2 regions of the Halovibrio sp. HP20-59 genome follow, and region 1 is predicted to be linked to the other one. Evidence: predicted binding sites of a transcription regulator. Region 1 holds the regulator's gene; the other holds the start of a gene.
What was found. The regulator FNR, encoded in region 1, switches genes on or off when oxygen is low (the NO sensors DNR and NnrR bind a similar motif). The targets are predictions, from matches to a motif close to TTGATNTANATCAA.
Positions count from the first base shown of each region.

Region 2: RZA33_RS08840 (ribonucleoside triphosphate reductase) is a predicted target of FNR. The motif match lies at 2,365-2,378, and genes of this name have one in related genera.

Region 1 is NZ_JAWJUW020000001.1:131,350-137,339, forward strand. Features, by position in the region: gene RZA33_RS00625 (DUF294 nucleotidyltransferase-like domain-containing protein) at 1-520, shown strand, start outside; gene RZA33_RS00630 (DNA polymerase III subunit epsilon) at 547-1,185, shown strand; gene ttcA (tRNA 2-thiocytidine(32) synthetase TtcA) at 1,310-2,227, shown strand; gene fnr (fumarate/nitrate reduction transcriptional regulator Fnr) at 2,220-2,966, opposite strand; gene hemN (oxygen-independent coproporphyrinogen III oxidase) at 3,051-4,484, opposite strand; gene RZA33_RS00650 (sulfite exporter TauE/SafE family protein) at 4,564-5,256, opposite strand; gene ccoS (cbb3-type cytochrome oxidase assembly protein CcoS) at 5,253-5,498, opposite strand; gene RZA33_RS00660 (heavy metal translocating P-type ATPase) at 5,495-5,990, opposite strand, start outside.
Region 2 is NZ_JAWJUW020000006.1:56,274-62,263, forward strand. Features, by position in the region: gene RZA33_RS08830 (anaerobic ribonucleoside-triphosphate reductase activating protein) at 1-264, opposite strand, end outside; gene nrdD (anaerobic ribonucleoside-triphosphate reductase) at 331-495, opposite strand; gene RZA33_RS08840 (ribonucleoside triphosphate reductase) at 539-2,281, opposite strand; gene RZA33_RS08845 (U32 family peptidase) at 2,427-3,374, opposite strand; gene ubiU (ubiquinone anaerobic biosynthesis protein UbiU) at 3,384-4,379, opposite strand; gene hemN (oxygen-independent coproporphyrinogen III oxidase) at 4,621-5,990, shown strand, end outside.

The sequences.
Region 1 (5,990 bases):
GAGCCTGCTGGAAAGTGTCCGCGAGGAACTGTTTAAACGCTGTTCAGGCGATGAGCTGCTGCTGTCCTACTTTGCGCGCACGGCACTACGCTTTTCAACGCCGCTGACACTGTTTGGCTCGCTGAAAAAGCCTCAACACGGTATCGATATTAAAAAAGGCGGCATTTTCCCGATTGTTCACGGCGTGCGCACCATGGCGCTTGAGCGACGTATTAGTGCCACTTCGACGTTTGAGCGCTTAGACGCACTGGCCGCCGACGGTCGTTTGGACCGCCGTTTTGCTGATGACTTAGGCGAGGCCTTGGCACTTTTCACCGAACTGCGCCTTAAACAGCAGCTCAGCATTTTGGATACGGCGAGCAATGGGCAAGAAACTGACTCCCAAAAGGGCAGTCGCGCGAACCGCGTGGTGGTGCAAGACCTCTCTTCGCTTGAACGGGACCTACTGCGCGAGGCGCTGCACATTGTGAAAGACTTCAAGCAGCGTCTTTCCCATCGTTATCATTTGGAGTATTCGTGAGTGGAATAGGGATATTGGACAAACACGTGGCGCTCTTTAGCGGGCCTCTACGTACCATGCGCCGTGAAAGCGATCGGCGCCGCTGTGCTCATTCGCCCTATGCGTGGCTATTTCAGCCCTATATGGGCGATGAGCTTGTCGCGCTGGCCTGTTATGAAACGTCCATGCCGTCATCGTCAGTGATCAGTGTTGCGGCGGTCGTGCTGAGTCAACAGCAGGTGCATACCAGCCGTGCCTTTGAGGCGACGCTAGGCACCGTCGAGCAGCCGGACAGCGCTTTACTACGACGTCATCAGTTGCTGTACAAAGTGGGTGAAATAACCGACTCAAACAGTAATAGCTTAAGCGCACTAGTGGAATTTATCGGCAATCGACCAATTGTGGGGTGGCAATTAGCAAAGCGAATTGGGGGGCTCAATACACTCCTTCGTCGTCGCTTGAACTTCGCACTGCCTAATGCCCAGGTCGATGTGGCGAAGCTGCACCAGCGCCAGCTGCGCCGCCTGCGCCCGTTGTTGGAGGCACCCAGTAGCTTTGCCCAGGCACTGGCGTGCTGGCAAGTACCCGCCATGGGAGGTCAGAGTGTACTCGGTGAGGCAACCTCAAGCGCACTGTTGTATATGCGTTTACAGCGCCTTATGGCGGAACTGCCTAGGGATGAGTAAGAGGCGCATAGGTTAGGGAGGGGCAAGCCATCGTTGGTTCAAGCGGTGAGTGTTGTTAGAATGATGCTTTAATTTTGCTCTCTAGCGTTTCTCATCTCACCATCTCCTCGGCAGTGCCTATACCATGCAATCGCTTGATCATTTTGCCCCCGCTGATTTTGAAACGACGTTATCCGCCCCCACGGACGCTGAGCACGATCAGTCAGCGCTGGCAGCCAAACAAAAGCGCGAATTTAACAAGCTGCAAAAGCGCCTGCGTCGAGAAGTGGGCAATGCGATTATTGATTACCAAATGATCAATGAAGGTGATCGTGTGATGGTGTGTCTTTCCGGCGGCAAGGATAGCTATACCATGCTGGAGATTCTGCGCAATTTGCAGCGCAACGCGCCGGTCAACTTCTCCTTGGTGGCGGTCAATTTAGACCAAAAGCAGCCGGGTTTTCCTGAACACGTGCTACCAAAATATCTGGATAAGCAGGGCGTGGAGTACCATATTGTCGAGCGCGATACCTACTCGGTAGTGAAAGAGAAAACGCCGGAAGGCAAAACCACCTGCGCGCTCTGTTCACGGCTAAGACGCGGCTCGCTTTACGGCTTTGCCGAAGAGATTGGCGCCAACAAAATTGCCTTGGGTCATCACCGTGAAGATATTTTGGAAACGCTGTTTCTGAATATGTTTTTCGGCGGCAACTTGAAAGCGATGCCGCCAAAACTGCTATCAGATGATGGTAAGAACATCGTTATTCGGCCGCTGGCCTACTGCAAAGAGGCAGATATCGCCGAATTTTCGCGGCTAATGGAATTTCCGATCATTCCCTGCAATCTATGCGGCTCCCAGCCCAATATGCAGCGCCAAGTGGTCAAAGAGATGCTTGCTGAGTGGGATAAAAAGTTTCCTGGCCGCTTGGAAAGTATGTTTAAAGCCGTCACCAATATCGCACCTTCGCAGCTCGCAGACCGTCAACTGTATGATTTTGCAGGGTTGGAAGCCAGGCAGGCAGAACTCTTGGCTGGGCGCATCCAGGCTTTTAACGTTAGTTAGCCGTTTGTTCTTCCTCTTCGGCGAGGGTAAGCAAACGTGGCATGTCGAGGATATTGACCTCACGGCCCGAAACTGCCACCACGTTTTGTTGCTGAAAGCGGCTTAATATACGGCTGACCGTTTCCACCGCTAAGCCCAGGTAATTGCCGATATCGGCCCTGGGCATGGAAAGGCGAAAGCTATAAGGCGAGTAGCCCCGGCGCCGAAAACGATCCGAAAGGGTAATTAGAAAGCTTGCCAGCCGCTGGTCGGCGGTTTTACGCGACAGCAGACGCATCATGCGCCGGTCATCGCGCAACTCTTTACTCATGCTGCGATACAGCTGGCCGCGCAGCTCAGGCAGCTCCTCGGAGAGTAAATCCAGGCGATCGAAGGGGATCTCGCAAATGGTCGTGGTTTCCAGGGCGATTACGCTGCCGGGGTACTGCTCTTCGTCAATGCCATCTAACCCGACTAACTCACTGGGGAGATAGAAATTGGTCAGCTGCTCGCTGCCGTTACCTTCGGCAGTGATCTGTTTCAAACTGCCCGAACGTACCGCGTAAACGCTGGTAAAGGTGTCGCCTTGGCGAAACAGCGGCTCGCCTTTTTTGAGCGGCGCTCGGCGACGAATAATCGCATCGAACTGCCCCATATCTTCCAGCTCAAGGGCAAGCGGCAGGCAAAGTGAGCTCAAGCTGCAGGTTTGGCAGCGTGCTTCGTGGAGTAGTGAGCGGCGATAGCTCATAGGTTCCGACATGCGTTGCTCCTTGAGTGGGTCACGCTTATCAATTAGAAAAACCTTACTTATTATAGCCGCTTTAGCATGCCTGCCCAAAGGTGATTAAACAATCTTTGAGTAGCGCTGACCTGTTTGCCCAGGTAGGTGAGTATCAAATGCCATGGCTAGATGGCGAATCAGTAACCGCCCCATGGGCGTGGCGTTAAGTTGGTCGCCGCTGCGGGTCAGTAAACCATCCTGCTCGGCAACCTCCAGGCGTTCAAGCGCGGGTGCAAAGTAGCGCGGGGCATCAATGCCCCAGCGCTGACCAACGGCGGCCAGGTCAATGCGCATATCGCACATCAGTCGCTCAATGACGTCTCGGCGGATAAGGTCGTCATTACTCAACCTTACGCCACGTCCCGTAGCTAGCCAGCCCTGATCCATCGCCGCTTCGTAGCGGGCCAGCTCGCTAGGATTTTGGGCATAGACGTCATCAATGCGTGAAATTGCCGAAACGCCAAGCCCGACCAAGTCGCACTGAGCGTGGCTGGAATAGCCCTGGAAGTTGCGCTGTAGCGAGCCTTCGCGCTGGGCAACCGCCAAGCTATCGTCTGGGCGGGCAAAGTGATCCATGCCGATATGCACGTAGCCTGCTGCGGTGAGCATTTCGATGGTGGTGCGCAGAATCGCCAGCTTTTCTTCGCCACCCGGCAAGTCATCGACATTGATGCGCCGCTGGGGTGCAAAGCGCTCGGGCATATGGGCGTAGTTAAACACTGATAGGCGCGCCGGGTTTAGCTCAATAACTTGACGCAGTGTATCCGCGAAGCTCTTTTCGGTTTGAAACGGCAGGCCATAAATGAGGTCGAGGTTGAGCGAGCGAAAGCCCAGGCGGTGGGCCTCATCCATGAGCGTTTCAGTGAGCACCCGTGGCTGAATACGGTTAATCGCTTTCTGCACCAGCGGGTTTAAATCCTGCACACCCAGGCTAATGCGGTTAAAGCCTAGCGCTTGAAGGTGGCGGAGGGTAAACACATCCGCTTCGCGGGGATCTATTTCAATCGCGTAGTCGCGATCAGCCGCGGACGAAAGGCCAAAGCGCGCATCCAAACGGTCAATCAGGTCGCCCATCTGGTTTAAGCTGAGAAAGGTGGGTGTACCGCCGCCCCAATGCAGCTGCTCCACCGGTCGTGATGTATCCAAGTGGCGGGCGGTCAGCACCATTTCCCGGTCAAGCCGGGTTAAATAGGGCTCGGCCAGGGCGGTGTTTTTGGTAGCGATTTTATTACACGCACAGTAAAAGCAGATCTTGCGGCAGAAGGGCACATGGACATAAATCGATAGCGAGCGATGGCTGGCATTGCTGCGTTCCATCGCCTGGGTTAGGTCGCTGGGCGTAAATTGGTCGTGAAACGACAGCGCTGTCGGGTAAGAGGTATAGCGTGGGCCACTGGTATCGTAGCGGCGCAGCAAGGCTTCATCCCACTCCGGCTGCGTGGGCGCTGCCGCAGCGGAAGCGGCACGAGGTGAAGCCGCAAGGGCATGAACGGGCATGGGAAAGGCGCTCCAACGTTAGGGACTACCGCTAGCTTAATCCTAGCGACCGGTACAAACGTTGAGCCACGTCATGCTATTAGAGGGTGTGCGCCGTGAGCGCCCACAACTGCCACAGTGCAAAAGCGATAATCGTCACCGCGGCCAGGCTGCGCGTTGCGGGGTGACGAATCAAATGGCTTAGCTGGCGCGCGGCGAGGCCTGTAGCGAGTAGTGCAGGGAGAGTGCCAAGACCGAATGCGCCCATGAGCAGGGCGCCTTGCAGCGGGTCGGCAATCGCCAAACTCCAGGCCAGCATGGAGTAGACCAACCCACAGGGCAGCCAGCCCCATAGTGCACCCAGCGCGAAGGCTTGGGGGATATGCACCACCGGCATTAAGCGCCTACCCACGGGCTCGATAAAGCGCCATAGGCGGCGGCCCACCGCTTCAACCTTGAGCAGTCCCTTCCACCAGTTGGCGATATACAGCGCCATTAATATCAGCATCAGCGCGGCAAATACCTGCAGCAGCAGGCGTGCCGTAGAGGAAAGCGAAAACAGTGTGCCTAGCAGGGCCACCAGCGCGCCTGCGCTCATATAGCTGATAATACGACCTGCGTTATAGCTGAGTAGCAGGCCGCCCATACGCGCCGGATGACGCATGCTGGGCGGCACTGCAAAGGTGAGTGCGCTCATGATGCCACCGCACATGCCGATGCAATGGGCGCCGCCCATCAAGCCAAACACAAACGCCGCCATTAGTGGCGGTAGATCAAGCCCCGTTGGATTCATGGCCGAGGCTCTTGGTCGTCGGGTGTGTCGGCCGCTGATTTTTCAGAAGGTCTTGGCTGTGCCTGCTGACGCTGGCGGCGCTGCTCAGGACTCAGGTCGTTTTCATCCTCGTCGAACAAAATGCGGTGCGCCGGGCCTTCTAAGTCGTCGAACTGATCGTTTTTGACCGCCCAGAAAAACGCCCAAACAGCAAGACCGAGCAGAATCAGTGAAAGTGGAATAAGCAGATAGAGAATTGTCATGCGGTCACCGGTTGTGGGGCACTCAGCGATGGGGTTGGCGGGCTGCGCCAGCGTGACAGCCGTAGGGAATTGCCCACCACTACCAGCGAGCTAAGCGACATGCCAATAGCCGCTAGCCAAGGCGGTACCAAGCCCATCGCCGCCAGCGGCAGCGCCGAAACGTTATAGCACACCGACCAGATCATATTTTGGCGCATGATACGCCGGGTGGCGCGGGAAACCTCAATGGCTTCAAAAATCCGCATCAAGCGCGGGCTTAGCAGTACTGCGTCGGCCCGGGTGCGAGCCAGGTCGGTGGCACCGTTCATCGCAATGGCCACATCGGCTCCCGCCAACACCGGTACGTCGTTGATGCCGTCGCCAATCATCACCACGGTTTCACCCGCAGCTTGAAGCTCTTTCATCCGAGCCAGCTTGCCCTCCGGGCTGATGCCCGCATGCCAGGTGGCGATGTTGAGCTGATCGGCCAGGCTTTCTACCGCGTCAACAGTA
Region 2 (5,990 bases), on a different contig from region 1:
GCTGAAAACCACGGCTTCCAGCAGGCCTTGGCGAGTGGCCAGGAATTCCAGCACCGCCTGCCACTCATGAAGCTCGCCTCGTCGCGGCGCGATCATGGTGGGATTGTGGCAGTAGCCGCACAGTAGCGGGCAGCCTTGTAAAAAGACAACGCACGCCAGATGATCGGGATAGTCCAGGGTCGTTATGGGGACAAGGCCGGCAATAGGCAGCCGAACCGTGGCAGTTTCATTGCTGGCATCGTCAAGGGTCGTTATAAGCGACATAGTGATAACCCTGCTGGGTGCCTATTGCCGGGCACCCAGCCGTGGTGAAAAAGAAGGGAATGTCAGCTACTGAGAGGCGGCGCCTTCGGCAAAATGGCGGCGTTCCTGGTGTTCGGCACGCTTGCCGATATTGAACTGGCTCACTGGCCGGTGGTAACCCATGACGCGGGTCCAGACTTCGCAGCGCTGGCGCTGTTCAGTGGGCAAGTTAGCATATTGAGTGGTTTGCATTTGTGTGCTCCTTTTATGTGTTGATAAAACTGAGGCAATAGCCTCATGCAGTGGCGATGTAGGTTGCGTTCGCCGTTTGCGCCCAGAGTACTTCATCGCACTTGGGGCAGAACTCGTGTTCACCGGACAGGTAGCCATGTACCGGGCAGATCGAAAAGGTCGGCGTCACTGTGAGGTAGGGTAAGCGAAAGTGAGAAAGTGCCGTTTTTACAAGCTTGCGGCAGGCCGAGGCCGAGGTAATCCGTTCGCGCATATAGAGGTGCAGTACCGTGCCGCCGGTATAGCGCGTCTGTAAGGGATCCTGGTGGCTAAGTGCCTCAAAGGGATCATCGGTATGGCCTACCGGCAATTGACTGGAATTGGTGTAATAGGGCGCCTCGGGTGTGCCAGCCTGGAGAATGGCAGGAAAACGGGCCAGATCCTCCCGCGCAAAACGGTGAGTCGTGCCTTCCGCCGGTGTGGCTTCGAGGTTGTACATATGGCCGGTCTGTTCTTGAAATTCGCGCATTCGCTCGCGGACGTGGTCAAGCAGATCAAGCGCCAGCTGTAGCCCCTCTGAATCGGCGATATCGCAGCGATCTCCAGTAAAGTTGCGCACCATTTCGTTGAGCCCATTCACTCCTAGGGTGGAGAAATGATTGCGCAGCGTGCCCAGATAACGCTGGGTAAAGGGGTAGAGCCCCTGATCTATCAGTTGCTGAATGCGCTCGCGCTTGAGTTCGAGGCTATCGCGCCCGAGCGACATTAGGCGATCCAGCTCGCTGAGCAGCCCGGCCCGGTCGCCGGCGAAGCGGTAGCCCAGCCGGGCGCAATTGATCGTTACTACCCCCAGCGATCCGGTTTGCTCCGCGCTACCGAACAGACCGTTGCCGCGTTTGAGCAGTTCACTCAAATCAAGCTGCAGGCGGCAGCACATGGAACGCACCATGTGAGGTTCCAGATCCGAATTTAGAAAGTTCTGAAAGTAGGGCAGGCCGTACTTGGCGGTCAGTGCGAAGAGCCGCTCGGCGTTGTCGCTTTCCCAGTCGAAATCATGAGTGATGTTATAAGTGGGTATAGGGAAGGTGAACACACGCCCGTGGCGATCCCCGGCCTCCATGACTTCCAAATAGGCCCGGTTGATTAGGTCCATTTCAACCTGCAGCTCACCGTAGCTGAACGGCTGCTCCTCGCCGCCGATAACCGGCACCTGCTGGCGCAAGTCGTTGGGGCAGACCCAGTCGAAGGTCAAGTTGGTGAAAGGTGTCTGACTACCCCAGCGCGACGGCACGTTGAGATTGTAAATAAACTCCTGTATCGCCTGCTTTACCTGGGCGTATGAAAGGCCATCCTTACGCACGTAGGGTGCCAGATAGGTATCGAAAGAACTGAAGGCTTGTGCCCCGGCCCACTCGTTCTGCAGGGTGCCGAGAAAGTTGACCATTTGCCCCAGGGCACTGGAAAGGTGGCGGGGTGGATGGCTTTCGGCGCGCCCCGGCACCCCATTGAATCCTTCATGCAGCAAAGTACGCAGCGACCAGCCGGCGCAATAGCCGCACAGCATATCCAGGTCGTGAATATGCAAATCACCTTCTCGATGGGCTTCCCCCACGGCGTGTGGATAAATTTCATCGAGCCAGTAATTAGCGATCAACTTGCCCGATACATTGAGTATCAAACCACCCAATGAGTAGCCCTGGTTGGCATTGGCATGAACACGCCAGTCGGCGCGTTGGAGGTACTCGTTGACCGTTGAGGCGACGTCAATATGATGCTTTGCTACCTGAACACTGGTGGAGTCTTTCACCTAATTCACCTATATATGTACACATTTATTAAAATAAATACTATATGTTGTGTTTTAGGATAAGCGTTCAGGATTTTCAAAGAATGACCCAGATCAAAAGCGATGAAGAAAAATAGTAAGGCGTGGTGGCGCTTAGGCTATTGCTTTAGTCGATCATCGTGCGGGTATTATCCATACCCGGTCGGCCGTACCAGTAACCGTCGCAGATGTCGGCCTCCACCAATGCCAACGGGTCGGGAGCAGGCAACCTACCGTGTCGGGCCTGATCGAAGGCGTTGGCTACCTCGGCCATGCCTTCCGCTCTTGGGCTGAGACGCGCCACTGCCACCCCCATATCCGCCATGACCGTCAGTTCATGGCGCAGATCCTGGCAGGCGCTGGAAAGGGTTTGAATACCGTTCAGGGTAAAAACATCCCGGGACTCTTGTGAACGTAGCACCAAGCCTTCGGGGTATTTTTGGCAGACGAACTTGCAGCGGTCTTTGGGTGTTTGGTGACGCCGGGCGGTAAAACAGCGTGACGACCAGGCCAAGGGGAGATGCCCGTAGGCGAATACTTCGCATGGGTGGGGAATGCCTGCCTGGTGGCAATCGTGAATAAGCTTGGCTAAGTCTTGCTGTGACATTTCCACCGGCGCTTGCCAACGCCGCATGCCGGCACGGGCCATAACGCCCAGTGTCGCCGGGTTGTAAAGGTTGAGCGCAGCACCGGCGATGAACGGCAGTCCGGCACTGGAGAGGCGTTGCAGGGCACTCTGATCATTGGCCTCGACAATAAAGTCACCGTTATCGCAGAGCTTGCGCAGGTCACGCAGGTCGGCCTCAGACTCGATCAGTGTCTGGCTGGCGAGTACAACCTGCTTGCCCGCCTGGGCAAGCTCGCGCCCAATGCCTACCCAGTCGTCCAATTTCATGTCGCGACGCCTGGAGCAGACGGTTTCGCCTAAGGTGATAATCTCTACCGGCCAGTCGGCTGCTTCACGGTAGAACGCCTCATAGCGCTCTCGCGTCCAGTAAAAAAGAACCGGCCCGAGGGAAAGCTGTAGAGGATCGCTGGACGAGATCGGTTGTTGGGGCAGTGTGGTGCTCGACATTGTTAGCTCCTATTTCCAGCGCCGTTCATAGGCGCCCAAGGTGGTAATGGCGCCTTCGGAAAGCTCGGCAAGGCCGGACATCCAGGCAGCTTCTGGATGAAAGCGTTCAGGCTCAGTCGCTAGGCGGTTGAGCGCCTGACGCCAAATACTGGCTACTTTCGAGACATAGGCAGGGCTGCGCTGGCGACCTTCAATTTTGACCGCACTGATGCCCAGGTCGCGCAGCTCCGGCAATAGCTCCAGGGTATTGAGGCTGGTGGGTTCTTCGATGGCGTGGTAAGTCTCACCCGCTACCTCGAAGCGACCCTTGCATAGGGTGGGGTAGCCAGCGCGCTCGCCTTCGGCGTAGCGGTCGATAAGCACATTGTTTAGGCGCGATTCTAAGCCTTGCGGAGTCTCTTCCCAGCGCACGTGGGCTGCCGGCGAGCAGACGCCCCGGGTATTGGGCGATTCGCCGGTCAGGTAGGAGGAGAGATAGCAGCGTCCTTCGGCCATGATGCACAGACTGCCGAAAGCGAACACTTCCAGCTCTACCGGTGTTTGCTTGGCCAGGTCGCGTACCTGAGTGATTGACAGCACCCGTGGCAGCACGGCGCGCTTGATGCCGAAATGCTGGCGGTAAAAGCGTAGCGCTTCATGGCTAGTCGCCGAACCCTGCACTGAAAGGTGCCGCGAGATCTCGGGGTGATGGCGAGTAGCGTAGTCGAGCAGCCCCATATCGGCGAGAATCAGCGCATCCACGCCCAGTTCGGCGGCCTGATCCACGGCCCGAGTCCAGTGTTGCCAGCCATCGGGCTGGGGGTAGGTATTAATAGCGCAAAAAACGCGTTTGCCATGTCGGTGGACGTAATCGATCCCCTCCCGGGCACGTTTGTCGGTAAAGTTTAGCCCGGCGAATTGCCGTGCGTTGGTGATGTTCTGGAAACCGAAATAGACAGCGTCGGCACCTTCATCGACGGCGCGCTTTAAGGCGGGCAGGTTACCAGCGGGACATACAAGCTCCATAGCGAGACTCCTTACGGGGAAAGTCCGAGCATTTTAGTCACCTATTTTTTATTGGCTTTTGACACAGGTCATATCGGAGTGGCTTTCAAAAGAGGATAACGCTGCCGAGTAGGCAAGCTGGATGCAGGCAGTTTTTAAAACGTATATTGTATGAATATTAACCAATGCTTGCTGTGCCCACTTCCAGAGTTCTTTTTCAGAGACCTCTTTTAGAGCCCCTTTTCAGAGACCTATTTCGATCATGCAAGATGAACTGCTCTTCAATCGCCCCCTGGTAGAGAAATATGACCGCCCAGGCCCGCGGTACACTTCTTATCCCACCGCGCCCCAATTTCATGCGGCGTTTGCCGAGGATGACTACCGTAGCGCTGCCGAGCGCAGTAACCGGGCCGCAGCACCCAAGCCGCTTTCGGTCTATGTGCATATCCCGTTCTGCAAGAGCCTGTGCTATTACTGCGCCTGCAACAAAATCATTACTCATAATACCGAGCGAGCCGCCGAATACCTCCAGTGGCTAAAACAGGAGATACGTGTTCAGGGGGCGCTATTCGATACCTCCCGGCGAATGACCCAACTACACCTGGGCGGTGGCACCCCAACCTACTTAAGCAACGCCCAGCTAAGCGAACTGATGACGGCGCTGGACGAAGCCTTTCACTTCGCCGCACCTGAAGAGCGTGAATTCTCGCTGGAGGTAGACCCCCGCACCGTGACCCCCGAACAGGTGTACGAGCTCTACACGCTGGGCTTCAATCGGTTGAGCTTCGGGGTTCAGGACTTCGATCACGATGTGCAGCAAGCGGTCAACCGCGTCCAGAGTGAAGAGCAGGTGGTATCCCTGGTCAAGGCTGCCCGCGAGGCGGGGTTTGAATCGGTCAGCGTTGACCTGATCTACGGTTTACCGCTGCAGACGGTGGCGAGTTTCGATACGACGCTAACCAAGATTATTGACCTGCAACCGGATCGCATTGCCGCTTATAGCTACGCTCATCTGCCCGAACTGTTTAAAGCTCAGCGGCTAATTCGCCCCGAAGACATGCCGCCACCCGAGCGCAAGCTGGAGCTGCTGGAGCTTACGATTAACCGCCTGACGGCCGCAGGGTATGTCTACATCGGCATGGATCACTTCGCCCTTCCGAATGACGAGCTGAGCCTGGCCCGTGAAAATGGCACTCTGCAGCGCAACTTCCAGGGTTACTCTACCCACGCCGACTGCGACATGATTGGGCTGGGCATTACTTCGATTGGCAAGGTGGGCGATACCTACAGCCAGAACGTCAAGGAAACTGCCCAGTATCAGCATCGTTTGGATGAAGGGCGTTTACCGGTCTTCCGTGGCTATCGCCTTAGCGATGACGACCGCCTGCGTCGCGATGTCATCAATACGCTGATGTGTCACGGCCGACTTGAATTTGCCGCTATCGAGGCCCGGCACAATATCGATTTTCGCAGCTACTTCGCGAGTGCCTTGGCGAGCCTCGAAGAGATGGCTGACGACGGGTTAGTTGCTTTGCGCGACCATGACATCGAGGTGCTGCCTTCAGGGAGATTGATGATCCGCAACCTGGCCATGGCGTTCGACGCCTACCTGAAACCAACAGAAAACCGTTA